Regions from separate parts of the Comamonas piscis genome, predicted to be linked through region 2. Evidence: predicted binding sites of a transcription regulator. Region 2 holds the regulator's gene; each other region holds the start of a gene.
The links. The regulator LexA, encoded in region 2, represses DNA repair genes until DNA is damaged. The targets are predictions, from matches to a motif close to ACTGTATNNNNATACAGT.
Positions count from the first base shown of each region.

Region 1: HS961_RS20385 (LexA family transcriptional regulator) is a predicted target of LexA. The motif match lies at 2,027-2,044, and genes of this name have one in related genera.
Region 3: HS961_RS08725 (DNA topoisomerase IV subunit B) is a predicted target of LexA. The motif match lies at 8,777-8,794, and genes of this name have one in related genera.

Region 1 is NZ_CP058554.1:4,509,634-4,519,373, reverse strand. Features, by position in the region: gene HS961_RS20395 (contractile injection system protein, VgrG/Pvc8 family) at 1-610, shown strand, start outside; gene HS961_RS20390 (zinc ribbon domain-containing protein) at 683-1,222, opposite strand; gene HS961_RS20385 (LexA family transcriptional regulator) at 1,249-2,007, opposite strand; gene HS961_RS20380 (hypothetical protein) at 2,113-2,328, shown strand; gene HS961_RS20375 (hypothetical protein) at 2,365-2,601, shown strand; gene HS961_RS20370 (hypothetical protein) at 2,576-3,046, shown strand; gene HS961_RS20365 (ogr/Delta-like zinc finger family protein) at 3,099-3,536, shown strand; gene HS961_RS20360 (DUF7673 family protein) at 3,645-4,040, shown strand; gene HS961_RS20355 (hypothetical protein) at 4,037-4,201, shown strand; gene HS961_RS20350 (hypothetical protein) at 4,198-4,671, shown strand; gene HS961_RS20345 (replication endonuclease) at 4,675-6,735, shown strand; gene HS961_RS20340 (hypothetical protein) at 6,732-7,007, shown strand; gene HS961_RS20335 (hypothetical protein) at 7,013-7,228, shown strand; gene HS961_RS20330 (DNA cytosine methyltransferase) at 7,143-8,378, shown strand; gene HS961_RS20325 (hypothetical protein) at 8,401-8,613, shown strand; gene HS961_RS20320 (DUF7446 family protein) at 8,763-9,002, shown strand; gene HS961_RS20315 (ASCH domain-containing protein) at 9,246-9,524, shown strand; gene HS961_RS20310 (hypothetical protein) at 9,521-9,740, shown strand, end outside.
Region 2 is NZ_CP058554.1:2,762,390-2,772,726, reverse strand. Features, by position in the region: gene xseA (exodeoxyribonuclease VII large subunit) at 180-1,541, opposite strand; gene HS961_RS12415 (MotA/TolQ/ExbB proton channel family protein) at 2,167-2,787, shown strand; gene HS961_RS12410 (ExbD/TolR family protein) at 2,807-3,223, shown strand; gene lpxK (tetraacyldisaccharide 4'-kinase) at 3,266-4,384, shown strand; gene HS961_RS12400 (Trm112 family protein) at 4,393-4,590, shown strand; gene HS961_RS12395 (hypothetical protein) at 4,780-5,346, shown strand; gene kdsB (3-deoxy-manno-octulosonate cytidylyltransferase) at 5,491-6,285, shown strand; gene adk (adenylate kinase) at 6,502-7,158, shown strand; gene HS961_RS12380 (asparaginase) at 7,266-8,285, opposite strand; gene lexA (transcriptional repressor LexA) at 8,400-9,116, shown strand; gene HS961_RS12370 (hypothetical protein) at 9,243-9,785, shown strand; gene HS961_RS12365 (FMN-dependent NADH-azoreductase) at 10,031-10,337, opposite strand, start outside.
Region 3 is NZ_CP058554.1:1,958,816-1,969,152, reverse strand. Features, by position in the region: gene HS961_RS08750 (MBL fold metallo-hydrolase) at 1-600, shown strand, start outside; gene HS961_RS08745 (Bug family tripartite tricarboxylate transporter substrate binding protein) at 643-1,623, opposite strand; gene HS961_RS08740 (amidase) at 1,755-3,215, opposite strand; gene HS961_RS08735 (LysR family transcriptional regulator) at 3,323-4,237, shown strand; gene parC (DNA topoisomerase IV subunit A) at 4,319-6,679, opposite strand; gene HS961_RS08725 (DNA topoisomerase IV subunit B) at 6,767-8,743, opposite strand; gene HS961_RS08720 (MFS transporter) at 9,099-10,295, shown strand; gene HS961_RS08715 (hypothetical protein) at 10,310-10,337, shown strand, end outside.

The DNA of each region.
Region 1 (9,740 bases), 1.7 Mb from region 2:
CGTGCAGCACATTGACCAGACCAACGAAAGCCCGGTGCATTTTCTGACCCGCATTGGCCGGCAGCATGACGCTGTGGCTACGGTCAAAAAAGGCGTTCTTCTGTTCCTGCCAATCAACGGCGCAGCCACCGCCAGCGGCAAGGCTATGCCGGCCGTCGTGCTGACGCGCCGCGCTGGTGACCAGCACAGCTACAACAGCTCGGAGCGCGACAGTTACAGCGGCGTGCGGGCGTACTGGGGTGACACCAACAAGAGTCAGCGCCGGGCCTCAGTCGCGGGCACTGAAACCAATCTGAAAACGCTCAAGGACACATACGCCACAGAGGGCGACGCGCTGGCGGCCGCGCAGGCCGAGATGGGCCGCATTGTGCGCGGCAAGGCCACCCTGCAGATCAGCCTGGCCATCGGCCAGCCGGCGCTGGCAGTGCAAACGCCGGTCAAGGTCAGCGGCTTCAAACCTGAGATTGACGGCCAGGATTGGCTTATCAAAACGGTGACCAGCGAGCTGACCGGGGACGGGGGATTTACGACGAAGCTGGAGATGGAGCGGAACGGGGAGGATGACGCGCCGACGAAAACAGACGACGCGGATGACGACGATGATGAATGAGGGTTGAAGCGCCTCAAAGGTTGCAGGACACAAAAAAAGCCACTCTTGAGTGGCTTTGGTTTTTGCGGCTCTTTACCACCGACCTTCTGCTGCGTTCACATTCAGCACGATAGGGGTGCTGCCAGACATATCGACTTGGCAAAAGTATTTCATGTTGATCTTGGCTCCAAAGCCATTCACAAATTGCACCTTGTCGCCCATGAGGGTGACCTGTGCTTTACTGTCATTCAGCCACCGGAAGTTAGGAAACTTGGTGCCTAGCGTCCCATCAGTCCAGGTAACCTCACCTCTGGCCAAGCGCTCAATCGCAGCTGCGCACGGGCGCGCGGCCACCATGCTGGCTTTGTCTCCGATGCACTGTAAATCCTTCTTGCACGCAGCCGCATCAGCTTCAACCTTTGCTGCAGCCGCAGCCTTTTCTTCTTTGCTATCGGTGCATGCGAACACAAGGCCGCCGACCACCGCGCACACCACCACTAAACCAACGATGGTGTCTTTAGCGGTAGGCTTAGGCTTTGCGCCTTTGCCTGGTTCAGCGATGCCGCAGTGTGGGCAAGTTGCTGCTGCGTCTGATACTTCCTTTTTGCACTCCCTGCAAAAGACGATTGCCATGGATTCCCCTTTAAGCTTTTCTGATTTTAAAAACGGCGACCGTTCCACCCGTACACAACCATGCCGCAGATCCGCACCTCGTGACCGCCGTTCAGAATGTCGGTCTGCTTGATTGCTGGGTTGTCGCTGCTGATCTCATATCTTCCATCCATGCGCTGCCGCACGCGTTTGATGAACAGGCGCTGGTGCGCTTCCAGCACATACACCCCATCAATATCGACCGAGTGAATATCAGTATCCACTAGGGCAAAGTCACCGCTTTCCAGAGTGCCGCGCATGCTGTCGCCATACGCATGCACCAGGCGCAACGCCTCGGGCCGGCTGCGCGGCAGGTTCATCTGCACCCAGATAAGGGAAATAGGGACATCACCCATGACGACATCGGCGGCCAGTGCTTCGGTGCCTGGCCCCATGCTGCCGGTTGCACTAAGCAGTGGGATATAGAGCGTGTCCTCGGAATGGGCTGGCTTCGGGGCAGGCCCTGTGAGCCCTGCGCGGCGCGGTGCAAGCACATCCATCACCGGTGCGGAGAGGTTTTGCGACCTCTTACCGGTGATGATGTACGGAATATCGAAGCCGAGCGAGGCAGTGGTCGCATAGAACTCTGATTTTGGAGAGGACTTGCCCGACTCCCAGCCGTAGACAGTGCTTGCGGGCCAGCCCCCATGATTCTCGAAATCCGTTGCTTTCAAGCCAAGGCGTAGCCTTTCCTCTTTGAGGCGCCTCCCCGTTTCGAGAGTTAAGCTATCTAAATCGAGACTTTTACTATCTCTTTTCGTAGTCATCTATTGGCTTCTCTGAAAAACCGTAGTAATATCCAGCCGTAACACCAAATTACGTCCCTTCTGGGGATGGTACACGACACCGCCGTAGGCGGGGAGGCTTGGCAAATGGCATACAAGAACCCGGATCACGCACGCACGGCCAAGAAGACCGTGCGATTCCGCCCAGAGGACTGGGCCATGTTGGAGGTGATGGCCTCGCGCCTCAAAACCGAACCGGCAACGCTGGTCTACGACATGACGATGCGCCGGGTGGATAACGAGCTGAAGGCATTGGGCCTGGGCGACGTTCCGCACCAACACAGCGCCGGCGCCGCCTGCTAATTGGCGGCACCCGCACAACACAAGCGGCAATGACCCATGCAGCTTTCCATCGAGCAGATCGGCTACAGCAAAGACCAGCTGGCAAAGCTGGAGCTGTACCGCCAGGCGATGCAGCTGCCAAGCATTGAAGCGGCTATAGAGCAGCTCAACCGCAGGCAGTTAGACAGCATGGTGGCAGCCATGACAGGCAAGCGGCCCGGGCCGCAGCTGGCAACCAACAACACAACGGCACTAGCCGGGAGCGCAGATGACAACAGCAATAAACCAACGTGAGCGCCTGACCAAATTGGCGCGCGGCAGCAATCCGGGCGCCCTGGTGGCCAAGGCAGAGCAGCCAGACAAAAAGATGGCCAGCATGCGGCTGTTCGACAAAGAAATGCAGGAGGCCGACGCCCTGGCTGGTGCCAAATGCTGGAGGCGCGGATTCTTCCTGCGCACCGTGTTTTTGATGGGCTGGCAGCAGCTGCAAGACCAACAGGATCAGTTGCAGTATTACTTCGGCAGTGGCGTGGATGCCAAGCCGGAGGGCGAGGGGGCCAAGTACCCCAACGTGCTGGCGGGCCTGCGTCTGTTCCCATCCGAGCAGCAGAAGGCCATGGATATGGCCAACAGCCTGGGCCTGGAGCATGCAGCGCCGTTCCTGCGCTTTGTCTACCTGCTGGGCCTGCAGCTGTACAAGCAGCAGCGTGGCCAGGTGCAGTTCTTTGCCAAGCAGTGAGCGGCTCTTGAGCGGCTCAAAAGTGGCTATATCGACGGCACAGAGGCACACCATGATGCACATCACAGCAAAACAAAAGGCGCTGCACAAGGCGGTGTTGAAACAGGCCGAGTTGCGTAAGCCGCGCGGCAACCACACGGGCCGACGCCTGCGCATGGAAGGCACCCGCATGGAGTGCCCCCACTGCAAGGCAACCTGCGAGATTCGCACCAGCAAGCCGGTCAGCGCCACGATGCGCGAAACCATCTATCAATGCACCAACGTGGAATGCGGCCACACCTTTGTGGCCACCACCGAGATTGTGCGCACGCTGAGCCCCAGCGCCACGCCTGACCCCACCGTCAATCTGCCGCTGTCCACCCATGTGCGCCGCGACCTGATGCGCGTGGTACTCGACCATGCGGGTGAGGCGGCCCACGCCGCCCAGTTCACTCAGCCCATCACGGGCGACCTGTTTGCAGGCGACAAGCCGGCAGGCGCTAGCAGCTAGCGCCCGAGCCGCTCAATAGCGGCCACCCCAACACCCAAACCAGTCAATTTTTGCAAGGCCTGCGGGCCTGGCAGGGGATTTTTTTGCCCAAAAACCGGAGGTAAGACGATGACCGAAGTAACGCAAATCGAATACACGCAAGAGGAACAGCATGCCGCATTGGTGCATTTCTTCAACCTGGCCAGCGGCCATTGCCACAGCGGTGCGCGCGTGGCTGCAGGCATTTTGCTGGGCCTGTACAACGGCCCCCGCTTCCCATTTGACCTGACCGATCTGCGCCTGCTTGATCAGCGTCACTTCGGTATGGCTATGGCGCTGCTGGATATGGATCGCCGCCCGGTAATGGAAGTGCATGCGTTGCTTGATCTGCTGTATGGCCGCAACGACTTCGGTGCCCGATTTGAGCACCTGGCACACCTGTGGAAGATGAAGGGCCGCTGCAAAAAGGAGTGGCTGCAGCCAGTGGAGCGCATCGGGGAGCTGCAGATGGGCGGTGCAGCATGAGCATGTACGCGATGCACTACCGCGCTGCCAGCGGCACGGGGCACACCCACCACATTCTGGCCAGCTGCATGCAATCGGCTTGGGATGCGGCCTGCGATATCGCCGAGCAAGTTGGCGTGCAGGTAGGCGGCTTTGCAGTTAAAGGGCTGGCCCGAGCATGAAGCAAGACAAGGCTGAAGCCAACGCAGTGGCAGCCGCATTGCCCTATGGCCTGCGCAAGCTGCCTGTGCGCGATGTGCCGCAGCTGCAATGCCTGGCGCCTGACTTTGAGATTGCTACGCGAAAGCCTTCGCGCCCTGCACCCATAGTGCCACCGCTCAAGAATCAAGGGGTCACTGTCGAGGAAGCCAAGGCCATGCTCGATGGCCTGCGCGATGAGTTTGCAAAAAAGGCCAGCGGCGGGCTGTACCGCGATGCAGCCGATGCCGAATGGCGCAGTCTGCCCATTGAAATGCGCGAATGCCTGCTGCGCGTAGCTGGTGTGCGGGCCAAGAGCAAGCCCGAGCTGCACAGCCTGGCCAGCCGCGCCTGGCAAGAAATGCCGGATACCGAGCGCGAAGCCATCAAACGTGTGGTGCGCTTGTTCAAACGCTATGTGCTGCCGCTGTCGGCCCTGGCCGCCAAGGTCTAAACCATGGTCAGCCCCATCCCCCGCCAAGAGCCCAAGCGCAATAGCGTGCATGAGTGGTTGCAAAACCGCCCAACCCACGCACTGGCTGACGCCCATTTGGAACGGATCGTGGAATCTGCGCCCGTGGAGTGGCAGGAGGCCTTGCGCACGCGCTATGCCTATGTGGAGCTGACCCCGCAGAACGACCCCAAGCGCCAGGGCGATAAATCGGCGCGCTACATCAAGCGCGGCACGGTGGCTTATGACAAGTGGGAACTGGAGCAAGCACCCGAGAGCTTCCGCGCCTGGGATCGCATGCAAGCCATGGCCGACTTCGAAGACAAGTTTGGCGCCGCGCTGCGGTTCAACCTGAGCGACGAAGAGATCCGCGACTGGGCCAATAAGCTGGTTTTTGATGTGGAAGAGCTGGACGCCTGGGCCGCTGTAGCCGGTGTGCCGCTGCATGCCCGCGTGGACATGGTGCGCAAGATCGCGCGCGTGATCGGTATCACCGAAGAACAGCCCATCAAAGGTGAGCCAGCCATTAAGCGGGCCAAAGACCCCAAGTGGTGGCGCCGCCGCCTGCGCAGTCACGTTGCCCGCGTGGTGGAGGCTGGCTTTATCAGCATGGGCCAGGTGCATTTGCGGGAAGGCAAATACGTCAGCAATGCAGGCATGACACGCCGCCGCCAGCAGGTGGCACGCAACGCCGCCACCCTGCAGCAAACCTTGTTCACTAACGAAGCGGGCCAGGTCTACAACCTGGGCGAACTGGCAGCCCTGGGCACCAGCAATCCGCTGGTGCGTGGTGGCGAGCTGATGACCCGTATCCGGGGCGCCGAAGAATATGCAGATCAACGGGCGCATGTGGGCTTGTTTGTCACCCTGACAGCGCCAAGCCGCTTTCATCCCATCACGGTGGGCGGGGGCAAGCCGGTGCGCAATAAGAACTACAGGGGCGCGACACCGCGCGATGCGCAGCTGTGGTTGCGTGACAAATGGACCAAAACCCGGGCCAGCCTGAACCGCCAGAATGTGCGCCCCTACGGCCTACGCGTGGCCGAACCCCACCACGACGGCACCCCACACTGGCACGCCTTGTTTTGGGTGGAGACGGAAGCCCAAGCCGAGCAGCTGGAAGAAACCATTCGGCACTACTGGCTCAGTGATGGCGGCGATGAACCCGGCGCCAAGCAGAACCGCGTCAACATCAAACGGATGGTGTCGGGTGGTGCTGCTGGTTACGTGGCCAAGTACATATCCAAGTCCGTGGGCCACCATGCCCTGGCTGAGCATTACGACTTGGTGGACGGTGAGCTGATCGAAATGCGGATGACGGCCCCCGCGCTTGAGGGCGAGGCAGGGCAAGCCACGGCTATCGACGGCGCCACACCAGCAAAGAAGGCCAAGCCGGAAATCGTCAACGGCCATTTGCGTGTGGATGCCTGGGCCGCTACTTGGGGCATTCGCCAATTCCAAACCATCGGCATGCCATCGGTGACGGTGTGGCGTGAGCTGCGCCGGGTGACGCATGACCAGCTGGAGCTGTTTGACCGTGAGGGCGACAGCCAAACCGTGCAGGCGTTTCGCGCCTGCCATCGCAATGGCGAGATCAAGGCCAACTGGTGCGAGTTTATGGAGGCCATGGGCGGCCATGCACGCAAGCGCACCGACTGGCACCTGGCCCCCGTTCGCCGCCATGTGGAAGAGGGCGCCGCCAACAAATACGGGGAAGAACTGAAATGCGGGCGACTGATTGGCTTGACGCCACAGCGCGGGCGCATGTGCGGGCGCTACCTAGTGAGCCGCCGCATTGCATGGAAGCCCTTTATTCAAACCGCCGAATCTGCTGCAGGTGCTGCAGTGGACGGCCCGAATTTTGAGCATGAAGAAGGCCAAGCGCAGGGCGTAGGTGCAACCGCGTCCCGGCAGGCTCTGCCTGCCGCTTGGACTCGTTTCAATAACTGTACGGCCCGCCTAGATGCGACCCAAAACACCGAGTTGCTGACCACCAGATTGCAGGAGTTGGGCAGCTTACAGGCCGCAATCGAGGCCGTCGAGTTTGAGGAAGGCGCATGGCTATGACCAAAACCCCCGCCCAGATCAACGCCACCGCCCCCCAGCCGGGCCGCCGCGTACGCGAAATCAGCCCGCTGCTGCAGCAGGCACTGGATGCAGGCCGCCGCGTGTGCGACGACATGCAGGACGGCCCCGAGGCCCGCCAGGCAATGAAGCGCGAGATCCTGGAATTTGCAGATATGGGCGATCGCTTCCTTCTTGGGCTGATCGCTGGCCTGACCCACCCGCGCTTAATGCGCGCCGATTTTTCCACCACCACCCAGCAACCAAAGGAGTAAGTGCCATGAACGCAAAACGCACCGAGCCCCGCACCCACACCTACCAGCGCAAGCCTGGCGCCTATGTGGGCACCGGCCACGACGCCAGCCACCTGGCCGCAGTCTTTGCCGCCGAGCGCGAGCGCCTGGCCGCCGATGCCGCCAAGGCCAAGCGCCGCCGCAAGCCCAAAGCGGAGCCAATTCCAGATGAGAACCCGAACCAACTGCGGCTGGTGGGCTGAGTCCATGCCGATCAAGCCCGCCTACTACAACGAAATCGACAAGTTTGCCGCGCAGACGCTGCGCAACCTCATTGCTGCGGGCCACATCGCCCCAGGTGATGTAGACGAAAGGAGTATTGAAGATGTTCACCCCGATGACCTCAGGCCTTACACCCAATGCCACTTCTTCGCAGGCGTTGGTGTTTGGTCCTATGCCTTGCGCGCCGCAGGCTGGCCAGATGACCGATCTGTTTGGACTGGTTCCTGTCCGTGCCAACCTTTCAGCCAGGCAGGCCAAGGCTCTGCGTTTGATGACGAGCGGCACTTGTGGCCAGCCTTCCACCACCTCATCAGCGAGCGCCGCCCTGCAGCAATCCTTGGAGAGCAGGTTGCAAGCAAGGACGCAGACCCTTGGCTCGACCTTGTACACACTGACATGGAAGCCCTGGCGTATGCCTTCGGGGCGGTTGCGTTCCCGTCTGCGGGCGTCGGTGCCCCGCACATCCGCGACCGAACCTACTGGCTTGCAGTGCGTGGAGCTGGGCGGCGTCTGGGTGCCGGTGGTGCTGCTGGCGGGCTGGCGTACCCCCAACACCGTGGACTCGAAATTGGGCAACCGCCTGGGACCGGGGCAGGTGCAGCTTTGTCATCAGGTGCTGCTGTCCGGTTGGCCAACAGCCACAAGCACGGACGGGCTGCGTTGTCCCTCGATCGAGGCAACGACCAAAAACATCACGTTGAACCATGCGGCCAATCTGGCGGGCTGGCCGACACCGCAGACCAGCGACAGCACGGGGGGCGGCCAAGCCAAGCGAGCGATGGGCGAGACGCGCCACGGCTCGAATCTGAACGACTTCGCAATGCTGGCGGGGTGGACAACCCCGAGCGCCTCGGACTCGACCAGATCGGGAACGGGGATCACCGAGGGAATGACGGGCAGCTCCCTGGCCCAGCAATGCAAGGAAGCGCAGGGCCCGGCCCGGTTAACGGCCTCTGGCGAGCTGCTGATTGGCTCCTGTGCCGGGATGGAAAGTGGCGGCCAGTTGAACCCGGCACATTCCCGCTGGCTCATGGGGCTGCCGCCCGAGTGGGACGCCTGCGCGCCTACGGAAATGCCATCAACGCGCAAGCCGCGCAAACCTTCATCGAAGCCACGCAAGACCTGATCTGACCACCACCGAAAGACCACAACTATGACCATTACCCAAGCAACCAACATCCAGGCCATGCGCAGCTATCGCGCATTTGTCTATCCAGTCACGGCCAGCACCTGGGACTTGGAGGGCGAAGAAGGCAGAAAGCTGGTTGAGCCTATCCACCTGAAAGCGGCAAGCAGCGATGACGCCGCAGAAAAGGCTCGATGGCTGACCGGCAAAGCGGTTCTGTCCGTAGAGCGCAAAGACTGACCAAAGCTGATCGCCTCCTTCAAATTTTTTGAGAAAAACATGAAACCAGATCCCATCCTTCCCGCGCCCTGGCAGCTGACCCACCTTGCCCAGCGCGCCCAGCAGAGGGAGGTCCAGCCCGCCCAGGCCCAACCACAGAAGGACAGCAAATGACCCAACGAATCGCATGCAGCCCACTTACGGGCCGAATTTTCCTAGGCCGGATCGACAAAGCAGGCGTTGCATTTACCGGTGAAAAGCGCGATGTAACCAGCGATGTGCTTGGCGCAGTGATCGGGAAAGCCGAATTCCATGGCGGAACTTTCGACATTGAGGGCGGCGGCAAACGCTGGATCGTCACTGTTCAAGAGGCAGCCCAGGCCGAGCCCGCCCCCAAGGAAGCACCATGACCAGACGAATAGCAATTATCGGAAGCGGCCGCATTTCGGCCCTTGCAGTGCTGGCCCTATCCCAAGCGGGCATGCATGTGGAACGAGGCGAAGCCGAGCCCAAACAGCAACTGCCATCCATAAAGGACAGAGACATCCGTGGCCATGATTTGAACCGACCGCAGAACGCTTGGTCTAGCGAACGCCGGCGCGCGCAGTGGAAGGATGAACAACAGCGCCGTGGACGGCAACGATAGGAGCACCATGACCACCCTGCACCTGCCGCTCAAGCGCGAATACTTCGAGGCCATACGCGACGGCACCAAGCCCGAGGAGTTCCGGCTGTGCACAACCCACTGGGCCAAGCGCCTGGAGGGCCGCGACTATGCCCAGATCATCCTGACGCTGGGCTACCCCGCCCGCGACGATCACGCCCGGCGCCTGGTGCGCCCATGGCGTGGATACACCATCAAAACCATCACCCACCCGCACTTTGGCACCGAGCCAGTGCAGGTTTACGCCATCGATGTGAGGGCAACATGATCGACAAGAAAGAAGCAATTCGCAGTGCTCGGGAGGTTGTTGCTCTACTTGAGCGCGAAGGCAACCCCAAAGCAGCTGATTCCGTGAGAGCAGTCATTCAAGAGCTCGTGTACATCGATGGCCTAGCCAAGGAGTACCACGGCAAACTCTCTGAATACGTGCAGCACTTTGATCAAAAAGAGGAGGAGCTTCGGCAGAGAGAGGCCCAGCTATCAG
Region 2 (10,337 bases):
GCTGGGCGGTGTTGGCAAGCAACATGCCCGGCAGCGGCTGCAGTGGTCGATTGTAAAAAGGAAAATCGACCCGTTTATGAATACGGGTTCCGCCCATTTACTATGGCGACGATAGCATGCAAGCCAGGCAGCACGGCGTCAGAAAGCGCCGCCAATGGCTTGGATGGCCAGCGCTTGCCCTACACCAGCAAGCGCTGGGTGACCACCACATCCACACTGCCATCGGCCAGCTCGGCATGCAGGGCCTTGCCTGGTGTCGCCTGGGTTACGGCGCTCACCACCTGGCCCTGCATATCGGTCAGCAAGGCGTAGCCGCGCGACAGCACCTGGCGCGGGTTGAGCAGCTCCAGCCGCGCATGCAACTGCGCCAGGCGCTGCTCGCTGCGCTCCAGATGGCGGGCCGTGCCCACAGGGAAGACACTGGCTAGGTGCTGCACCCGCTTGTCCTGGCTGTGCAGTTGGCTCTGCGCGGCCGCTTGCAGGCGCCGGCCCAGGCGGTCCAGCAGCTGCTGCTGCCCATGCACCGAGCCGGAAGGCCGGCCAATCTGGCGCGCCGCCATATCCAGGCGCTGCAGCTGGCGGTCCAGATGGCGCTGTACGCCATCGGCCAGGCGCTGCTCCATCAGGTCCAACGCGCCCAGCCACACATCGCCCGGCTGGCAGACCAGCTCGGCTGCCGCGGTGGGCGTGGGGGCGCGTAAGTCGGCACAAAAATCGGCGATCGTGAAGTCGGTCTCATGCCCCACGCCACTCACCAGTGGCACCGGGCTTTGCACCACGGTGCGCGCCAGTTGCTCGTCATTGAAGGCCCAAAGATCCTCCAACGAACCGCCACCGCGCACCAGCAAGATGGTGTCGATGGCCACGGCTGGTGCGTCAATGCCGAGGCCTGCGTCGTAGGCGATCTGGGCCTCTGCCATGCGGTAGAGCTTTTGCAGCGCCACCACCATCGATGGTGCGGCCTGCGCGCCTTGCACCAGCGCGGGCACCAGCACCACCGGCAGGTGCGGCACGCGCCGGCGCAGCGCCGTCACCACATCATGCAGTGCGGCAGCGCCCAGCGAGGTGACGATACCAACGCCGCGCGGCATCAGCGGCAAAGCGCGTTTGCGGTCCGTGTCGAACAGGCCTTCGGACTCCAACTGCGCCTTGAGGCGCAAGAACTGCTCAAACAAGGCCCCCTGCCCTGCGCGGCGCATGCCTTCGACGATCAGCTGCAAGTCACCACGCTGCTCATAGACCCCCAGCTTGCCGACGACTTCGACCAGCTCGCCATCGCGGGGGTTGAAGTCCAACGCCTGCGCGGAGCGACGGAACATCGCACAGCGCACCTGGCCGTTCGCATCCTTGAGGTTGAAATAGCAGTGGCCGCTGGCGGCGCGGGAGAAACCGCTCAGCTCACCGCGCACCTCCACCGGGTTGAAGCGGGCGGCCAGCGCATCGGCCACAGCTCGGCACAGCGCCCCCACCTCCCAGATACGGGCGCTGGGGCTGGAGGCGGGGCTGACCGAGCTGGGCGAAGGATGAGGCGAGGTGTCCATAAAAACGGCGAGCTGGCAAAACGGCTGGGATGGCAAGGCAGAGAGTCAAAAACGGTATCCGGGACCGTCAGTGCGGCGCGGCGGAGGTTCCGGCAGACATGGTAGCGGCATGATCGATACAGGCACAGCATGCAGCGCCGAGGATGGCGAAATCAACGGCGCAAGGCCAATATCCAGCTTCCAATTAGCTGCCAATGCAACCAACCGACACGGGCATTTTTTCCCGTCACAGCAACGACATACGCCCGGTCAGCGCGTCACACAACGCACAGTTTCTCACACCTTGGTGCCGCATTAGTCCACAAGAAAGCGGCTCTGTGACAGCGTCATGCATACGTCATACTCTGTAGCACAAAATATTGAACCCACGTACAAGCTTTTGATTTTTAAATATTTTTATCAGCTTATTTTTTAAGCAATCTAAGAAAAGCCGCGTAAATTGGGCAATTTTTCCAACTGATGACACATTACCCACAAAGTTATCCACATTTTCTGTGGATGACTGGGCCTCTTCGGCATGCCAGGGACTGTGGGTTGAACGCAGCGCCTGGCCGCATTTTAGGTGGTTCGGCGGTGGCCTTGGGCCATAATGGCCGCTGAAAAAAGAACGAGCGGAGAGAGAATTTTGTTTTCCATCATCCAAGCCGCAGGCTGGCCGATCTGGCCTCTGATCGCCTGCTCCATCCTGGCCCTGGCCCTGATTGTTGAGCGCTTTCTGGCGCTGAAAACCGCCAAGGTCGCCCCGGCCAATTTGCTCCAAGAAGCGATATCCGTCTCTGCCAATGGCGTGCCCAGTGCCGAAGTGGTCAACCAGCTGGGCCAGAACTCTGCCCTGGGTGAAGTGCTGGCCAGCGGCCTGCGCACCATCACGCTGGAGCCCCGCATCTCCGAGGCCGATCTGCGCGCCACGCTGGAGAGTACCGGCCGCCGCGAAGCCCAAAAACTGGAGAAATACCTCACCGCACTGGCCACCATTGCATCCGCAGCCCCCTTGCTGGGCCTGCTGGGCACGGTGATCGGCATGATCGAGATCTTTGGCTCGCAAGGCGGTGGTGGCAACAACCCCAGCATGCTCGCCCATGGCATCTCGATTGCGCTGTACAACACGGCCTTCGGTCTGATGGTGGCAATTCCTGCCTTGATCTTCTGGCGCTACTTCCGCAGCCAGGTCGATGGCTACCTGCTCACGCTGGAGCTGTCGGCCGAGCAGTTCCTGCGCCACCTGAACAAGCTGCGTCGCAGCTGATCGCCGGGCAGGAGCCAGCATGAACTTTCGCCCCCGCACCACCACCGAGCCCGAGATCAACCTGATCCCGTTTATCGATGTGCTGCTGGTGGTCCTCATCTTCCTGATGCTCTCGACCACCTACAGCAAATTCACCGAGCTGCAGCTGACCTTGCCTACGGCCAACGCCGAGCAATTGCGCGACCGGCCCAAGGAGATCATCGTCTCGGTCGCCTCCGATGGCCGCTATGCCGTTGGCAAGCAGGCACTGGAAGGCAAGACCGTTGCCGACATGGCCGAGGCGCTGCGCAGTGCCGCCACCGCTGGCAAGGACAGCGTCATCATCATCAGCGCCGATGCGCTGGCGCCGCACCAGTCGGTGGTCTCGGTCATGGAAGCCGCCCGCCGCGTCGGCCTGCAGCAAATCACCTTCGCCACCCAGACCGCTGCGCAGTAAACCCCAGGCCGCGTGCCTGGGCAGTGCTAGCATGCAGCCTGCATGACCGCATCCCCTTCCCCATCGCAGCCGCCGCCCGCTGCAACACGCCCCTGGTCGGCGCGCATCACCGCAGCCTGGCAGCACAGAGGGCCACTGGCGCTTGTGCTGCTGCCGCTGTCCTGGTCCTATGCCGCTTTGGGCGCCATGCGCCGCAGCCTGTATCGATTAGGCCTGTGCAAGTCCTACCGCGCACCCGTGCCGGTGGTGGTGGTCGGCAATGTGATCGCCGGCGGTGCCGGCAAAACCCCCGTCACCTTGCATCTGGTGCAGGCCTTGCAAGCCCAGGGCTGGCGGCCTGCCATCATCTCGCGCGGCTATGGGCGCGAGAACAGCAAAGAACCCCAAGCCCTTGCCGCCACGCCCCATAGCGATCCGCGTCTGGTGGGGGACGAACCCCTGCTGATGGCCCAGCGCAGCGGCGTGCCCGTATATGTGGCCGCCCGGCGCGCGACTGCGGCCCAGGCAGTGTTGCAGGCCCATCCTGACGTGGATGTGTTGGTCTGCGATGATGGCCTGCAGCACCTGGCGCTGGCCCGCGATGTGGAAATTGCCGTCTTCAACGCCCAAGGCATTGGCAATGGCTGGCAGTTGCCCGCCGGCCCGCTGAGGGAGCCCTGGCCAAAACGGCTGGACATGGTGCTGTATGCCGGCCAGCCGCCCCAACACCTGGCCGCAACGGGAGCGGCCACTTGGCCACTGCAGCGCAGCCTAGCCCCCTATGCCGTGGGGCAGGATGGACGCCGCCATGCACTGGCCGACCTGCGCGACCGACCGGTGCATGCACTGGCCGCTATTGCGTACCCGCAAGAATTTTTTGCGATGCTGCAAGCCCAAGGCCTGCAGTTGTTGCGCAGCGATGCGCTGCCCGACCATGCGCCGCTGGACGATCCGCAGTGGCTGGCCAGCTTGGGGATTGCTGCAAGCAGCGGACCTACAATAGCCGCTGCGGATGCCCCCGTGCTGCTGTGCACCGAAAAGGATGCGCACAAGCTCTGGCGCATTGCCCCGCAGGCCCTGGCCGTCCCCTTGGAGGTGGCGATTGACCCCGCTTTTGGGGCGCATGTCCATACATTGCTGCGCCAACGCCAGGCCGCCCTCTCCCTTATCAAGAAAGACTGATTGCCGCTATGGACCCGAAACTGCTCGAACTGCTGGTATGCCCCGTCACCAAAGGCCCCCTGCGCTATGACCGTGAACGCCAAGAGCTGGTTTCGCGCAGTGCCCGCCTAGCCTACCCCGTGCGTGACGGCATGCCGATCATGCTGGAAGGCGAGGCACGGACGCTCAGCGATGAGGAAATTGAAGCTTTGTCTGCGGCAGATTAAAAATCTGCGCCAAGACGGGGCGCAGCGCACCAACAGGGTGCGTCCGCACAGGCAAACCCCAATAGCAGCTTTGTAAAAAACAGACACAATTTGCTGAAAATTTAGGCATTTACCCTGCGCGACATGGTCTTGACACATGTCCTCAGGGCAAGCCTGTTGGATTGCATCCATCCCTTTCAGCAAATTGCCATGCATACCCTCATTCTCAAGAAAACCGACAAAGGCATGGAGGCGCTGCGCGCCCGAGACCCCGCTCTGCCCCACCGCATGCGCCCTGCTTTCATCATGTTTGATGGCCAGAAAAGCATTGAGCAGGTGATGGCGCTGTCAACGTCTGCGGGCGGCCAGCTGCAGGTGCTGGAAGACATCAAGCAACTGCTGCAACAAGGTCTGCTGGAGTTGCTGCGCAGCGGCGATGCCAGCCAGCTCGCCGCCAGCACCAACGAACTCATCGACAGCCTGGCAATACCTGCACCGACCGCCCCACCAGCGGCCGCTGTAGCCGCACCTGCCACCATCAGCGATCCCGGCGAGCGCTATATCAAAGCCTATGCCGCCGCCAGCCAGCTGGTCAGCGGGCTGGGGCTCAAGGGCTTTCGCCTGCAGTTGCAACTGGAAAAAGCGCAGGGCTACGACGGCCTCGTGGCGGTGTTACCCAAGCTGCGCGAGGTGATCGACGCCAAGAAACTGCGCCCCATCGAGGCCATCTTGTTTGGACCCCACGAGGCCAGCACCCCGGTCAAACCAGCCCCCTGATCCCTCAGCCCGATAGCGCAGTCCATGGCGGTCAACTGCCCGCGCGGACGGCCTGTGTCTGTATGCCTTGGGCTCTGCCCGCCCGCCAAACCGCCTGGGCTGGCTACAATTCCCGCCGGGCCCACTCTCATTTATTAGCACACCATGGCATCCGCTCCCGCGCCGTTCACCGTCCTGATTCCTTCGCGCATGGCCTCATCGCGCCTGCCCAACAAGCCCCTGGTTGATATTGCCGGCCTGCCTATGGTGGTGCGCGTGGCCAAGCGCGCGCAAGAAAGCGCAGCCCAGCGGGTGGTGGTGGCCGCCGATGATGAGCGCATCGTCGAGGCCTGCAAAAAGCATGGCGTGCAAGCGCTGATGACCTCGGCCAATCACCCCAGCGGCAGCGATCGCTTGGCCGAAGCCTGCAGCTTGCTGCAGTTGGGTGGCGATGACATCGTGGTCAACGTGCAAGGCGACGAACCCTTGATTGCGCCGGCATTGATCGATGCAGTTGCCGCGCTGCTGAGCGAACGCCCCGAGGCCAGCATGGGCACCGTCGCCCACCCGATTGCGGATCTGGAATCCCTGCTCAGCCCCAATGTGGTCAAGGTGGTGCTCGATGCCAAAGGCATGGCCAGCTATTTCAGCCGTGCGCCCATCCCCTGGGGGCGTGACTTTGTCAATGTCACCTGGTGGAAGAACCCAGGCACCACCGGCACGCCTGGTTTTGCGCCACTCCACCACATGGGCATCTACAGCTACCGCGCCCAGTTTTTGCATACCTTCCCGACCCTCAGCCAGGCCCCTACCGAGCAGATAGAGATGCTGGAGCAGCTGCGCGCGCTGTGGCACGGCCACCGCATTGCAGTGCATGTAACCCGGCAAATTCCGGGCTCGGGCGTGGACACCCCCGAAGACCTGGTGCGTGTGCGACAGCTGCTCGGCGCGACCATGTAGGCTGCTGCAGATGGCCCTCCACCCACTCGATACGCTGCAAGCGCTCCGTAAGCTAAAAGGCGCAGGATGCCCGATTGCGCCCCCGAGACAGCGCATTGCCTTGCAGTCGGCTGACCCTCCCCCGATGCGTGATATGCTCAAGCCCAGTTTTTTGTGTAGAAGCGGGCTTTGATGCCCGCTTTTGCCGTGCAAGTTTTTTATTCTCCAAGGACCGCCATGAAATTAATTCTTTTGGGAGCACCCGGCGCCGGCAAAGGTACACAAGCTGCCTTCATCTGCCAAAAATACGGTATCCCCCAGATTTCCACCGGCGACATGCTGCGTGCTGCCGTCAAGGCTGGCACCCCGCTGGGCCTGCAGGCCAAGGCCGTGATGGATGCCGGCCAGCTGGTCAGCGACGACCTGATCATCAATCTGGTCAAGGAACGCATTGCCCAGTCCGACTGCGCCAACGGTTTCCTGTTTGACGGCTTCCCGCGCACGATTCCTCAGGCCGACGCGATGAAGGCCGCAGGCGTCAAGCTCGACTATGTGCTGGAGATCGATGTGCCGTTTGACGCCATCATCGAGCGCATGAGCGGCCGCCGCAGCCACCCCGCCTCTGGCCGTACCTACCACACCAAGTTCAACCCGCCCAAGACCGAAGGCCTGGACGATGAGACCGGCGAGCCGCTGGTGCAGCGCGAGGACGACAAGGAAGAAACCGTCAAGAAGCGCCTGGACGTCTACAGCAACCAGACCCGCCCCTTGGTCGACTACTACAGCAGCTGGGCCGAACAAGACCCCGCCGCCGCCCCCAAGTACCGCGCCATCAGCGGCATGGGCTCGGTCGATGAGATCACCCAGCGCGCCATGGCCGCCCTGCAGGCCTGATCGCACAACGCGCTAGCTGCACAGCCACTGTCTTATGGACAGTGGCTTTTTTCATGGCGAAGGCGTTGCAGCACGAGTGCAGCGCATAGCGGCAGCAGTGGGCAAGGTCAGACCGCCGTTTGCGCCTGCGCCAAGACCAGCTGCAGGCTCACCCGGGTTTTGCAGGGCGTCAGCGCCACCGCCAAGTCTGCGGCCAGGTGTTGCGGCCCAGGCAGCACGGCATCACTGATCACTCCCTCGCTGCAGCGGCTGCTGCGCCATACCGCCACCCCTTGTTGGCGCGCCCGGTCTGCCGCGCACAGCAGCACTTCGTGTACCGTGCCATTGCCGGTAGTGGCCAGCACCAGGCCTTCCAGGCCTTGGGCCAGCAAGGCATCCACCAAACCGGGCCGTATCCCCGCATGGCTGGTGACAATCTCCACCCAGGGCCAGGCCTGTTGCACTGGATCTGGCAGCACCGCCAGCCATTCGCTGCCGGTATAGCTGCCCGCTGCGACGACGCAGCCAGGGGCGTAGCCATGGCGCAGCTGCACCGCACTGCCGTCCACCCAGCCCACAGGCCCCTGCTCGCCCGATGAAAAGGCCAGCAAGCGGTGCGGATGCACCTTTTGCAGCCAGCGCGCACTGTGCAGCTCGCCGCTGCCGGTCACAGCCACCACCTCGCGCAGCAGCGGTTGGCCTTCGGCATCCAAGGCGGCAGCAGCAGCGACGGCATCCTTGAGGTTCTGCGGCCCATCGGGCATCAGCGCATTGGCCGGGCGCATGGCACAGGTCAGCACCACCGGCTTGGGCAAGCGCCCCAATACGCAGTGCAAAAACCAGGCCGTGTCTTCCAGGGTATCGGTACCGTGGGTGATAACAACACCACGCACCCCGTCATCGCGCATCGCCGCATCGCAGGCCTTGAGCAGTGCATGCCAGACGGTGTCGCTCATATCCTTGCTATCAATTTGCGCTATCTGTATCGCATCCAGCGGGCCTGCAGCGGCCTTCTCTATACCGCTCACTCCCGCTAACAGTGACGCAATCGACAGCGCAGCCGCGCGGTACTGGCCGGGTTTCTCGGCGTCATCGGCCATGCCGGCAATGGTGCCACCGGTGCCAATGATCAAAATTTTTGGCTGCAAGGCTTGCCTCCTGCAAAAAACTGGTTAAAAATACAGGTACTGGATTGATATACAGGTGTTGGAACGCGCAATAGCTTTGCTAGTGCCCAGCGCCGCAGATCACACGGAGATCTTATGCGAGACCATCCCAAACTCACCGCACGCCAACAAGAAATTCTGGACCTGATCCAGACCGCCATTTCGCGCACCGGCGCCCCGCCAACCCGTGCCGAAATCGCCAGCAAGCTGGGCTTCAAATCCGCCAATTCGGCAGAAGACCACCTCAAGGCGCTGGCCCGCAAAGGCGTGATTGAGCTGGTCAGCGGCACCTCCCGGGGTATCCGCCTGCAAAGCGATACCGTGCGCTCTATCAATGCCGCACGTGGCACTCGCTTTTCGTCGCCGCTGGCGGGCGTATCCAACGCCACCGCGGGCGTGGGCCGTGTGGTGCAAGAGCTGGCCCAGCTGGCCTTGCCGCTGATTGGCCGCGTTTCCGCTGGCTCGCCCATCCTGGCGCAAGAGCATGTGGACCAAACCTACACCGTCGAAGGCGGCCTGTTCCAGCAGCAGCCCGATTACCTGCTCAAGGTGCGCGGCATGTCGATGCGCGACATCGGCATCATCGATGGCGACCTGCTCGCCGTCAAAGCCACCCGCGAGGCCCGCAATGGCCAGATCATCGTCGCCCGCCTGGGTGATGACGTCACCGTCAAGCGCCTGCAGCGCACCAAGGATGGCATCGAGCTGCTGGCCGAAAACCCGGATTACCTGCCGATCATCGTGCAGCCCGGCGAGCCCTTCGAGATCGAAGGCATCGCCGTCGGCCTGATCCGCAACACGATGCTGAACTAGGCCCAGCGCCTTACCCCTCTCTGCGCAACCCCAGGTAGCGGGCGTTGTGGGCACCCGGCCCACAGCCCTGGGGATGCGCTCGCCCTAGCGCAATCCTGCTGTTACCCGTACACCAAGGACTTTCCTATGCTCGTAGCAGATGCATTGCGCGCGCTTGCGCCTTTTTCCCTCGTCGCCGGCCTGCCCTGGTTCCAGTCCATCCAACGCGCCATTGTGCGCGGCCGCCGGCGCCAGCCCGGCCATGGCGCCGCCAATGACGGTCAGCATGCTGCCCAGGTGCACTGCTTTGTCGCTGCATCCTCCATTGCTGCACAGCGTGGTGCCGCGCAGCAGCTGAGTTTGCTTGATGACCCCAGCGCTCAGCCAGGCGTGGACAGCCCTGCCGATGAGGCCCCCGCACAACGCCCCATCGACCGCATTCGCCTGCCGCGCAAACCAGCAGCGCGCCGCCGCCTCTCTGCCGGCATCCAGTCTCCCGCACGCCCTTTTCTGTCGGTACAGCGCTGCAGCGCCCAGGCCGCCAACGATGCCCCTATCAAAATGTACTGGGCCCAGCCGGCCAGCCTGCACCGCCAAAAGGGCATGCGCTGGGCCATGTCGGGCAGCATGGCCGACATCTGTGCCGAGCTGGAACGCCTGGAGCGGCTGGAACACCTGCACGCGGTGTAAGCCGGAGCCAAGCCCAGGCTGGTGCGTTGTGGCCAGCCTGCTGGTCGCTGCATGGCTGCCGTCGATGGCTTCAGGAATGCGGACTGCAGGATCGGCATGCTGCGGCAAGGCAAGCGCTGAACGCATCGGTCGATACCGGGACGCTGGGCAGGTGCCAACCTGGCGCCTTCAGTGCTCAGCCGTTAACCACAGTTCGCTGACACCCATCCGCTATTGCCGTTGGCTTTTTCTTATGTGTCTGTCGCTCAACGCACTACTGCAGCCGCTTCCTGCGCCTGCCGCTTGAACGGCGCCAATTGCTCGCGCAGTGCGTCTCGGGCGCTGCCCACTGCAGATGCCACCGCGTCCGGCCCAAACACCAGGCCTTGCAGCAACACAAAATGCACATTGCGGATGCCGATGGAGGCCAGCGCATAGCGCAAATAAGGCGTCAAAAAGTCCTCCTGACGCGCCTTTGGCCCTGCATGGAAGCCTCCGGAACTCACCAGCACCAAGGTGGGCCGGTCCTTCATCAGACCTATCTTGCCTTCGGGCGTGGCTGCAAAGCTGCGG
Region 3 (10,337 bases), 800 kb from region 2:
GAGCCAACCATCAAATTCTTGCTGGGCAAGGTGGAGCGCTACTTTGTACCGCTGGCAGTCGGCGCGCGTCTGCGTGATATGGGCGTGGAGCCCGAACGCATTGTGGAACTGGACTGGTGGCAGCAAGAGCAGCATGCCGGTGTGCAAGTCACCGCCACCCCCAGCCAACATTTTTCGGGCCGCACACTCAGCGACCGCAACAGCACGCTCTGGGCATCCTGGGTGCTGCAAACCGGCGGCCAGCGCATTTACTACAGCGGCGATACCGGCTACTTCCCCGGCTTCAAGGCCATTGGCGACAAGTTTGGCCCCATGGACATTGCGCTGATGGAAAACGGCGCCTACGACGCCTACTGGCCCTCCGTCCACATGACGCCGGAGGAAACCATCCAGGCCTTTACCGACGTGCGCGGCCAGGTGCTTTACAGCGTACACAACAGCACCTTTGCGCTGGCCATGCATGGCTGGCGCGAGCCGCTCGACCGGCTGGCAGCCTTGGCACAGCAGCAAGGCATCCAACTGGCCACGCCGGAGATCGGCGAAGTGCTGACCGTGGGCCAGCCGCGCAGCAACCAAAAATGGTGGGAAGCGCTGCGTTAAGCGGCGCCTAGTCCAGGTTTAGCCAGCCGCTCAGCCCCAGGCTTACTCCACCTCAATCTGGGCGCGCTGCGCCACATCGCGCATCAGCGGCAGCTCACGGTCTACCCGTGCCTGCAGCGCGCTGCCATTGCCCCAGGCGGGGGTCAGGCCAATACTCTCCAGCTTTTGCTGCATCTGCGGCTGGGCCATCACATCGGCCAAGGCGGCCTCCAGCTTGGCGCGCACGGGCTCTGGCAATCCGGCCGGCGCCAAAAACGCAAACCACGTGCTCATGTCAAAGCCGGGGAAGCCGCTCTCCGCCACCGTCGGCACATCGGGCAACAAAGCCAGGCGCTGCGCACCCAGCGCGGCAATCGGTTTGATCTTGCCGGCCTTGATCAGCGGTGTGGTTGCCACCACGGTGTCCACCGCCAATTGCACCTGCCCCCCCATCAGTGCCGTCAGGCTCGGCGTGCTGCCGTTGAACGGCACATGCAGCATGCGCATGCCCGTCGCACTCTTGAGCATCTCGCCACCAAAATGCACCGACGAAGCCGGGCCAAAGGAGCCATAGGAGAAGCGGTCCGGCGCGGCCTTGGACTGCGCCACCAGGTCCTGCAGCGACGTGGCCTTGACGGCATTGTTTGCCACCAGCACCAGGCCCATGTCTGCCACCAGCCCCAGCATGCTGAAGCTGCGCAGCGGGTCATAAGGCAGGGCCTTGCGCACCACCGGGTTCATCGCCAAGGTGGAGCTTGCACCCAAAAACAAGGTGTAGCCATCCGCTGCCGCCTTGGCCACCTGGCCGCCCGCCACTGCGGTGCCTGCCCCCGGCCGGTTCTCCACAAACACCGACTGGCCCAGCTTCTCGCTCAACTGCGAGGCCAACAAGCGCCCCAAAATATCCGTCGCCCCGCCGGGCGCAAAAGGCACCACCAGCTTGATCGCACGGTCGGGATAGCCCTGCGCCATTGCAGGGCGCAAAGCCAGGCCGGCAGCGCCTGCGGCCAGATAAGTCAAAAAGCGGAGACGGGATATCGGCATGGACATGGGATCTACCTTTTTTGCGGAAAAACGGGGGCAAGGGAGGGACCAGGCAGGCGCTGCAGCAAGGCTTGCCTGGTTAGGAGCGCGGCCTCAAAAGACGCGCTGGGTCAAGGATCTACAACGTGTTGTCAGCCCAGCAAAGGGCTGCGCACCCGGGCATGGCCGCTGGCCTGGTCATAGGCATGGCCGATTTGCAGCAGCGCCTTGTCGGCCTGCACCGGCCCGATGATCTGCAGGCCCGCAGGCAGCCCGTTGGCGCCAAAACCGGCGGGGACGGACAAGGCCGGCAAGCCCGCCATCGTGGCGCCCACCACCGTCTGCATCCAGCGGTGGTAGGTGTCCATGCTGCGGTCACCGACGGCATGGGGCCAGTCCAGCTCGGCATCGAACGGGAACACCTGCGCAGCAGGCAGCACCACAAAGTCATAGCGCTCAAACAGGCGGCGCAGCACCTCGTACCAGGCACTGCGCACCTTGGCAGCGGCATAGATGTCCATACCCGACAGCGCACGGCCCCGCTCCATCTCCCACAAGGCTTCGGGCTTCAGCAGCGCGCGCTTTTGCGGATCGTCGTACAGCGAGGCATTGGCACCCGCCACGCTAAAGCTGCGCAGGTCGATCCAGGCGCGCCAGAGCTGCTCCAGGTCAAAGTCCGGCACGACCTCGTCCACCGTGCAGCCGATGTCGGTAAAAGCGCCCATCGCTGCACGGCAGGTGTCGAGCAGGCCCGGCTCGGTGGGCAGGTGGCCGCCCAGGTCACCCAGCCAGGCGATCTTGCGGCCTTTGAAGTCACGCTCCAGCCCCTGGCCCCAGTCCTGCGCGCCATCGCTGCGGTGCGTCAGCGGCAGGCGGGAATCAAAACCCGCTTGCACCGACAGCAGCAAGGCCAGATCAGGAATATCGCGCGCCATCGGCCCGGCCACGCTGAACTGCTGGAAGAACACCTCATCGCCCGGCCCATGCGGCACACAGCCCACGGAGGTGCGCAGGCCGTAGACATTGTTGAAGGCAGCTGGCGTGCGCAGCGAGCCCATCATGTCCGAGCCATCTGCTACCGGCAGCATGCGCAGGGCCACCGCTACCGCCGCACCGCCGCTGCTGCCGCCGGCCGAGCGGCTTTGGTCAAAGGCATTGCGGGTGGTGCCGTAGACGGGGTTGTAGGTGTGGCCACCCAGGCCAAACTCGGGCGAATTGCTGCGCGCCACAAACAGCGCACCACCGGCGCGCATGCGCTCAAACACCACCGCATCGCTGCTGCTGACCTGGCCTTTGAAAATAGGCGAGCCCTTGGTGGTGACCATGCCGGCGGCAGGAGAGATATCTTTGGGCGCCTGCGGAAAGCCGTGCAGCGGGCCCCGGCTCTTGCCCTGGGCCAGCTCGGCATCCAGCTGCGCGGCCTGGGCCAGCAGCGGCTCGCGCGGCATGGGCGCGACGAGGGCATTCACCTGCGGGTTGAGCCGGTCGATCTGGCCCCAGAAGGCCTGCAGTACCTCGGTGCAGGACAGCGCGCGCTGCTGGATGGCGGCGGACAGCGCCACGGCGCTCATCTCGACGATGCTGTGGTCGGCAGGAACGGGCTGGGATGGCATGGGATGTATGTCTCTTTGATGTCAGAAAAATCCAGCATAGGCAATGCAGCCCATTTCGACAATCACAATTTTTTGCGGTTATCGTTGCGTTTTTTGCAAAGCACACCATGACACCCTCGCAACACCTCCAGGACACCGCCATGCGCTATTTTCTGGAGGTCGTGCGCAGCGGCTCGGTGAGCGAGGCCGCACTGCGCCTCAATGTCTCGGCCTCGGCGGTCAGCCGCCAGATTGCATCGCTGGAGGAGGTACTGCAGGTGCCGCTGTTTGAGCGCCGCCCGCGCGGCATGGTGGCCAGCGCTGCCGGGGAGCTGCTCGCCACCCATGCCAAGCGCCATGCGCTGGATGCCGAGCGCGTGGTCGCCGATATCGAGGCGCTGCAAGGCCTGCGCCGGGGCCAGGTGCGGGTCTGCGCCTCGGCCGGCTTTGCGTTTGAGTTTTTGCCGCTGGCGATGGCCACGTTCCGGGAGCAGCACCCGGGCATGCAGTTCCAGCTGGTCTCTGCCTCGCCCGCGCAGGTGACGCAGGCAGTGCGCAATGGCGAGGCCGATGTGGGCCTCACCTACAGCCGCGCTGCCGTGCCGGATATCGATGTGCAGCACCGCCAGAACTCGCCCGTGATCCTGATCATGCCGCCCGGCCATCCGCTGGCCCGCTTTGCCAGCGTGAGCCTGGCGCAGATGCATCCCTACCCGCTGGCCTTACTGGACGACGGCAATACCGCGCGCCAGCTGTTTGACATTGCCAGCGGCCAGCGTGGCCTGGTGTTTGAGCCCGTGTTGGAGAGCGGCCAGTTTGATGCGCTGGTGCGCTTTGTGCTGCATGGCGGTGGGCTCACCCTGGGTGGCGAGGTCACCGTGCGCGAGTATGTGCGCCGGGGCCTGCTGCACACCGTTCCGCTCCGCGAGCGGGGCATGCATGCGCGCTCGATCGAATTGCAAACGCTGACCGGCCGCAACCTGCCCCGGGGCGTGCGCGCCTTTGTCGACCACCTGCGGGCGCTGTTGCCGGCGCAGCGCTGATTGGCGCTGCAACGACGGGGCATGAAAAAGCCCTGCCGGGCAATGACGGGCAGGGCTTGTGCGTGTGAATGGCGCCGCGTTTTATTCGACGCGTAACACGGCGTTGGGCTTAAAGCCCAGATCGGCGAGCTTGCCCTTTTTGGCGCGCCCGGCCTTGGCATTGTTCAGGCTGCGGATCTCCAGCGTTTCCTCACGCGCCTTGCCACCGCGCCCAATGCCTTCGATGCGGATGCTGCGCGTGTAGACGGCGACGCCGGCCAGGCGGTCCTTGTCTTCGAGGTCAATCAGCTTGAGGCCCTTGCCACCCTTGGCCATGTGGTTCAGCTCGGCGATATCGAAAGTCAAGATGCGGCCTCCCGCCGAGGCGCAGGCCACATGGCTGGCATCGGCCAGCGGCAGGCTGCCGCTGCTGCCCGAGATATGCGATGGCGGGCATAGCGTGTCGCCATCGTCGAGGCTGACAAAGGCCTTGCCGCCCTTTTGGCGCGAGACCATGTTCTCCACCAAGGCAGTGAAGCCATAACCGGCACTGCTGGCCAACAGCAAGCGGGCGCTCAGCGGGCCAGCAAAGTAGTACTGGATCTGGGTGCCGGCTTCCAGCTCCATCAAGGTGGTCACCGGCTGGCCATCGCCCCGGCCACCCGGCAGGCTGGCCACGGCGACCGAGTACACGCGGCCATTGCTGCCAAAGACCAGCATCTGGTCGACAGTGCGGCACTCAAAGGTGCCATACAGGCTGTCGCCCGATTTAAAGCTGAAGCTGTCGGCCGCATGGCCGTGGCCGGTGCGTGCCCGCACCCAGCCTTTTTCCGACACCACGACGGTGACCGGCTCATCGACCACCTTGACTTCGGCAACGGCCTTTTTCTCTTCCTGGATCAGGGTGCGGCGCGCATCGGCAAACTGCTTGGCATCGGCTTCGATCTCCTTGACCATCAGGCGCTTGAGCGAGGCGGGGTTGGCCAGAATGTCTTCCAGCTTGCCCTGCTCGGCGCGCAGCTCCGTCAGCTCTTGTTCGATCTTGATCGCTTCCAGGCGGGCCAGCTGGCGCAGGCGGATTTCCAAAATATCGTCGGCCTGGCGCTCGCTCAGGTCAAAGCGTGCCATCAGCGCGGCCTTGGGCTCGTCGCTGGCGCGGATGATGGCGATCACCTCGTCGATATTGAGCAGAATGGTCTGCCGACCTTCCAGAATATGGATGCGGTCCTTGACCTTGTCCAGCCGGTGCTGCGAGCGGCGGGTGATGGTGATCTGGCGGAACTGGATCCACTCTTCCAGCATCAGGCGCAGCGATTTCTGCGTCGGCTTGCCGTCAATGCCAATCATCGTCAGGTTGACCGACGAAGAGCTCTCCAGGCTGGTGTGCGCCAGCAGGCAGGTGATCAGCTCGGACTGCGGCGTCTTGCCGGTCTTGGGCTCGAACACCAGGCGCACGGCGGCATCCTTGCTTGACTCATCGCGCACGACATCCAGCAAGGACAGCACGGTGGCCTTGAGCTGGCTTTGCTCCTGGGTCAAGGTCTTCTTGCCGGTCTTGATCTTGGGGTTGGTCAGGTCCTCAATCTCTTCGAGCACCTTTTGCGAGGACACACCGGGCGGCAGCTCGTTGACGACCAGCTGCCACTGGCCACGGGCCAGCTCTTCAATCGTCCAGCGCGCGCGCACCTTGATGGAGCCGCGTCCCGTGCGGTAGGCGTCGGCAATGTCCTTGCTGCTGCTGATGATCTGGCCGCCACCGGGAAAGTCCGGGCCGGGGATGATCTCCTGCAGGTCAAAGTCGGTCATCGCCGGCTTCTTGATCAGCGCCACGCAGGCATCGGCCACTTCGCGCAGGTTGTGGCTGGGGATCTCGGTGGCCAAGCCCACTGCAATGCCGCTGGCGCCATTGAGCAGCGAGAACGGCAGGCGCGCGGGCAGCTGGCTGGGCTCCTGGGTGGAGCCATCGTAGTTGGGCACAAAGTCCACCGTGCCCATGTCGATCTCGTCGAGCAGCAGGCTGGTGATCTTGGACAGGCGCGCTTCGGTATAACGCATGGCTGCAGCGCCATCGCCATCGCGGCTGCCAAAGTTGCCCTGGCCGTCGATCAGCGGGTAGCGCTGGGCAAAATCCTGGGCCATGCGCACCAACGCGTCATAGGCCGATTGGTCGCCATGCGGGTGGAAGCGGCCCAGCACATCGCCCACCACGCGGGCGCTTTTGACCGGCTTGGCCGCCGTGCCCCGGTTGGGGCCGCTGTAGCTCAGGCCCATGCGCTCCATCGCAAACAGGATGCGGCGCTGCACGGGCTTTAAGCCATCGCAGACATCGGGCAGCGCCCGGCCCTTGACCACCGACAGCGCATATTCCAGATAGGCGCGCTGCGCATAGTTGCCCAGGTCCAGGCTTTCGCCATCGTCGGGCACCGGGTTGGACAGCAGGTCCAGACCGTTTTCTTCACTCATATTGGTTCAGCTTTCTTCGCTTGTTGCACGGCTGCGCGCGGCTGTGTTGGGTTTGTTGGTTTACTCAGCGGCGTGGGCAGCAGGACATCAAATATCAATTTCGACTTCGTGGCCGTGCAGTTCCATCAGGTCGCGGCGGGCCGCGGCCTCGCCCTTGCCCATCAACTGGGTCATCACCTCGCGGGTTTGCAGCACATCGGTTTGGCTCAGGCGCACGGGCAGCAGGCGGCGGGTGTCCGGGTTCAGCGTGGTTTCCCAGAGCTGCTCGGCATTCATCTCGCCCAGGCCTTTGAAGCGGCTGATCTGGCACTTCTCGCGCGGCACGCCATCCTTGGCGGCCTTGTCGAAAATCGCATGCATCTCGGCCTCGTCCAGCGCATAGACCTTGGCCGCCGGCTTTTTGCCCCGGGCAGGAATATCCACCCGGAACAGCGGCGGCCGCGCCACGCAGACATGGCCCTTGTCGATCAGCTGCGGGAAGTGCTTGAAGAACAAGGTCAGCAGCAGCACCTGGATGTGCGAGCCGTCCACGTCCGCATCGCTCAAGATGCAGATCTTGCCGTAGCGCAGGCCGCTCAGGTCGACCTCGTCATCGGGGCCATGCGGGTCCACGCCAATGGCCACCGAGATGTCGTGGATTTCGGTATTGGCAAACAGGCGGTCGCGGTCCACCTCCCAGGTGTTGAGTACCTTGCCGCGCAAGGGCAGGATGGCCTGGGTTTCCTTGTCGCGGCCCATCTTGGCGCTGCCGCCGGCCGAGTCACCCTCGACCAGAAACACCTCGTTATAGGCCAGGTCCTTGCTTTCGCAGTCGGTCAGCTTGCCGGGCAACACGGCCACACCACTGCCCTTGCGCTTCTCCACCTTCTGGCCAGCGCGTTGGCGCGTTTGCGCCGCCTTGATGGCGATCTCGGCGAGCTTTTTGCCGTATTCGACGTTCTGGTTCAGCCACAGCTCCAGCGCAGGCCGCACCATGCCCGAGACCAGGCGCACCGCATCGCGCGAGTTCAGCCGCTCCTTGATCTGGCCCTGGAACTGGGGATCGAGCACCTTGGCCGACAGCACATAGCTGGCGCGGGCAAACACGTCCTCGGGCATCAGCTTGACACCCTTGGGCAGCAGCGAATGCAGCTCGATAAAGCTTTTGACCGCCTGGAACAGGCCGTCGCGCAGGCCGCTTTCATGCGTGCCGCCTGCGGTGGTGGGGATCAGGTTGACATAGCTCTCGCGCACCGGCTGGCCTTCGTCGGTAAAGGCCACGCACCAGGATGCGCCCTCGCCCTCGGCAAAATGGTCGTCGTTGCGGCCGGCAAAGCCCTCGCCTTCAAACACCGGGATGACCGGATCGACCGGCAAGGTCTGCAACAAGTAGTCCTTGAGGCCGCCTTTGTACTGCCAGGTCTGCGTCTCGCGGTTCTTGTCCTGCGTCAGCTGCACGCTCACGCCCGGCATCAGCACCGCTTTGCTGCGCAGCAGGTGTACCAGCTCGCCCATCGGCAGGTGGCTGGATTCAAAATACTTGGCATCGGGCCAGACGCGCACCGTCGTGCCCTGCTTGCGGTCGCCGCTGACCATGGGCCGCACCTGCAGCGGCTCGACCACATCGCCGCCGGCAAAGGCCATGCTGGCGACTGAGCCATCGCGGTGTACGGTCACTTCCATGCGCGTGGACAAGGCATTGGTGACGGACACACCCACGCCATGCAGGCCGCCAGAGAAGCTGTAAGCGCCGCCCTGGCCCTTGTCGAACTTGCCGCCCGCATGCAGGCGGGTAAAGACCAGCTCCACCACGGGTGCATGCTCTTCGGGGTGCATGCCAAACGGAATGCCCCGGCCATCGTCCTCCACACTGATGGAGCCATCGGTGTGCAGGTAGACGCGGATCTTCTTGCCAAAACCGGCCAGCGCTTCATCGGCCGCGTTGTCGATCACCTCCTGGATGATGTGCAACGGGTTATCGGTACGGGTGTACATGCCCGGGCGCTGCTTGACCGGCTCAAGCCCCTTGAGAACCCGTATCGAGCTCTCTGCGTATTCACTGGTAGACGTGTTTTTGCTTGCCATAACTTTCCATTCTAGCGGCTGCCATTGTAGATAGCTGTATAGATAAACAGGTGGAAGTTGTTGACGTTTTGCGACGCTCCTGCACTAAGAGCCGCTAAAACGACCCAGCAAACCGAAGGTTTGCGGTTGAGGCGAGGCATCAAGCCGCAGACAGTACAGGCGTACGGCAAGGCTTGAGGCGGCCGGCTAGGCAACGACGTCTCAAGGCTTGTGTTAGCGGTTCTAAACCTTGCAATGGGCTTGGCCGCGCGCTGGGAAATATGCGGGCGACAGCCGGTTTCCTGCATTCAAGTAACAATTTCGGGATAACGAGACACACCCCCTGACTATGCAAAACAACGCACAACGATTGTCAATGGCCCGCGTCCTGCTGTGCGGCGGCGCGGTGGTCACCCTGTCCATGGGCATCCGCCACGGTTTTGGCCTCTGGCTGCAGCCCATCACGCAGGAAATGGGGTGGACCCGCGAGTCCTTTGCGTTGGCACTGGCGGTGCAAAACCTCAGCTGGGGCTTGATTGGCATCTTTACCGGCATGCTGGCCGACCGCTTTGGCGCCAGCAAGGTGCTGGTTTTTGGCGCACTGCTGTATGCACTCGGGCTGGCCGGCATGGCCTGGGCACCCAACACCCTCATCTTTACGCTCACCGCTGGCCTGCTGATTGGCATGGCGCAAACGGGCACCACCTATGCGGTGATCTATGGCGTGATCGGGCGCCAGTTGCCGGCCGAGAAACGGTCTTGGGCGATGGGGGTGGCCGCGGCTGCGGGCTCCTTTGGCCAGTTCTTCATGGTGCCGGTGGAGGGCCAGCTGATTGCCAGCCTGGGCTGGCAGAACGCACTGCTGGTCTGTGCGGTGCTGGTGCTCACCATCGTGCCGCTGGCCTTTGCGTTACGCGAGCCTAACTTCCATGCATTGAAGCGCAGTGCGGCCGGCGGCCAGCAACAGACCATTGCCCAGGCGGTGGCCGAGGCCTTCCGCAACCCCAGTTTTTTGCTGCTGACGGCCGGCTATTTTGTCTGCGGTTTCCAGGTCATGTTCATCGGCGTGCACATGCCCAGCTACCTCAAGGATTTTGGCCTGCCGCCCCATGTGGCCAGCTACTCGCTGGCGCTGATTGGCCTGTTCAATATCTTTGGCACCTACCTGGCCGGCACCTTGGGCCAGCGCATGGCCAAGCGCTACCTGCTGTCGGGCATTTACTTTATCCGTGCCATTGCGATTGTGGTGTTTCTGCTGGTGCCCCTGTCGCCCTGGTCAGTCTATGTATTTGCCGCGGTGATGGGCTTTTTGTGGCTCTCCACCGTGCCGCTCACCAATGGCGCGATTGCGCAGATCTTTGGCGTGCAGCATCTGTCCATGCTCAGCGGCTTTGTGTTCTTCAGCCACCAGATCGGCAGCTTCCTGGGCATCTGGCTGGGCGGCTACCTCTATGACCATACCGGCAGCTATGATGTCGTCTGGTATGTGGCCATTGGGCTGGGCGTGTTTGCCGGCCTGGTCAACCTGCCAGTGAAAGAAGAGCCGGTGCAGCGCCTGCCGCTGGCCGCTTGAAGACGGACCGTTTAATGCAACACTCTCCCCCACCGCCCACCA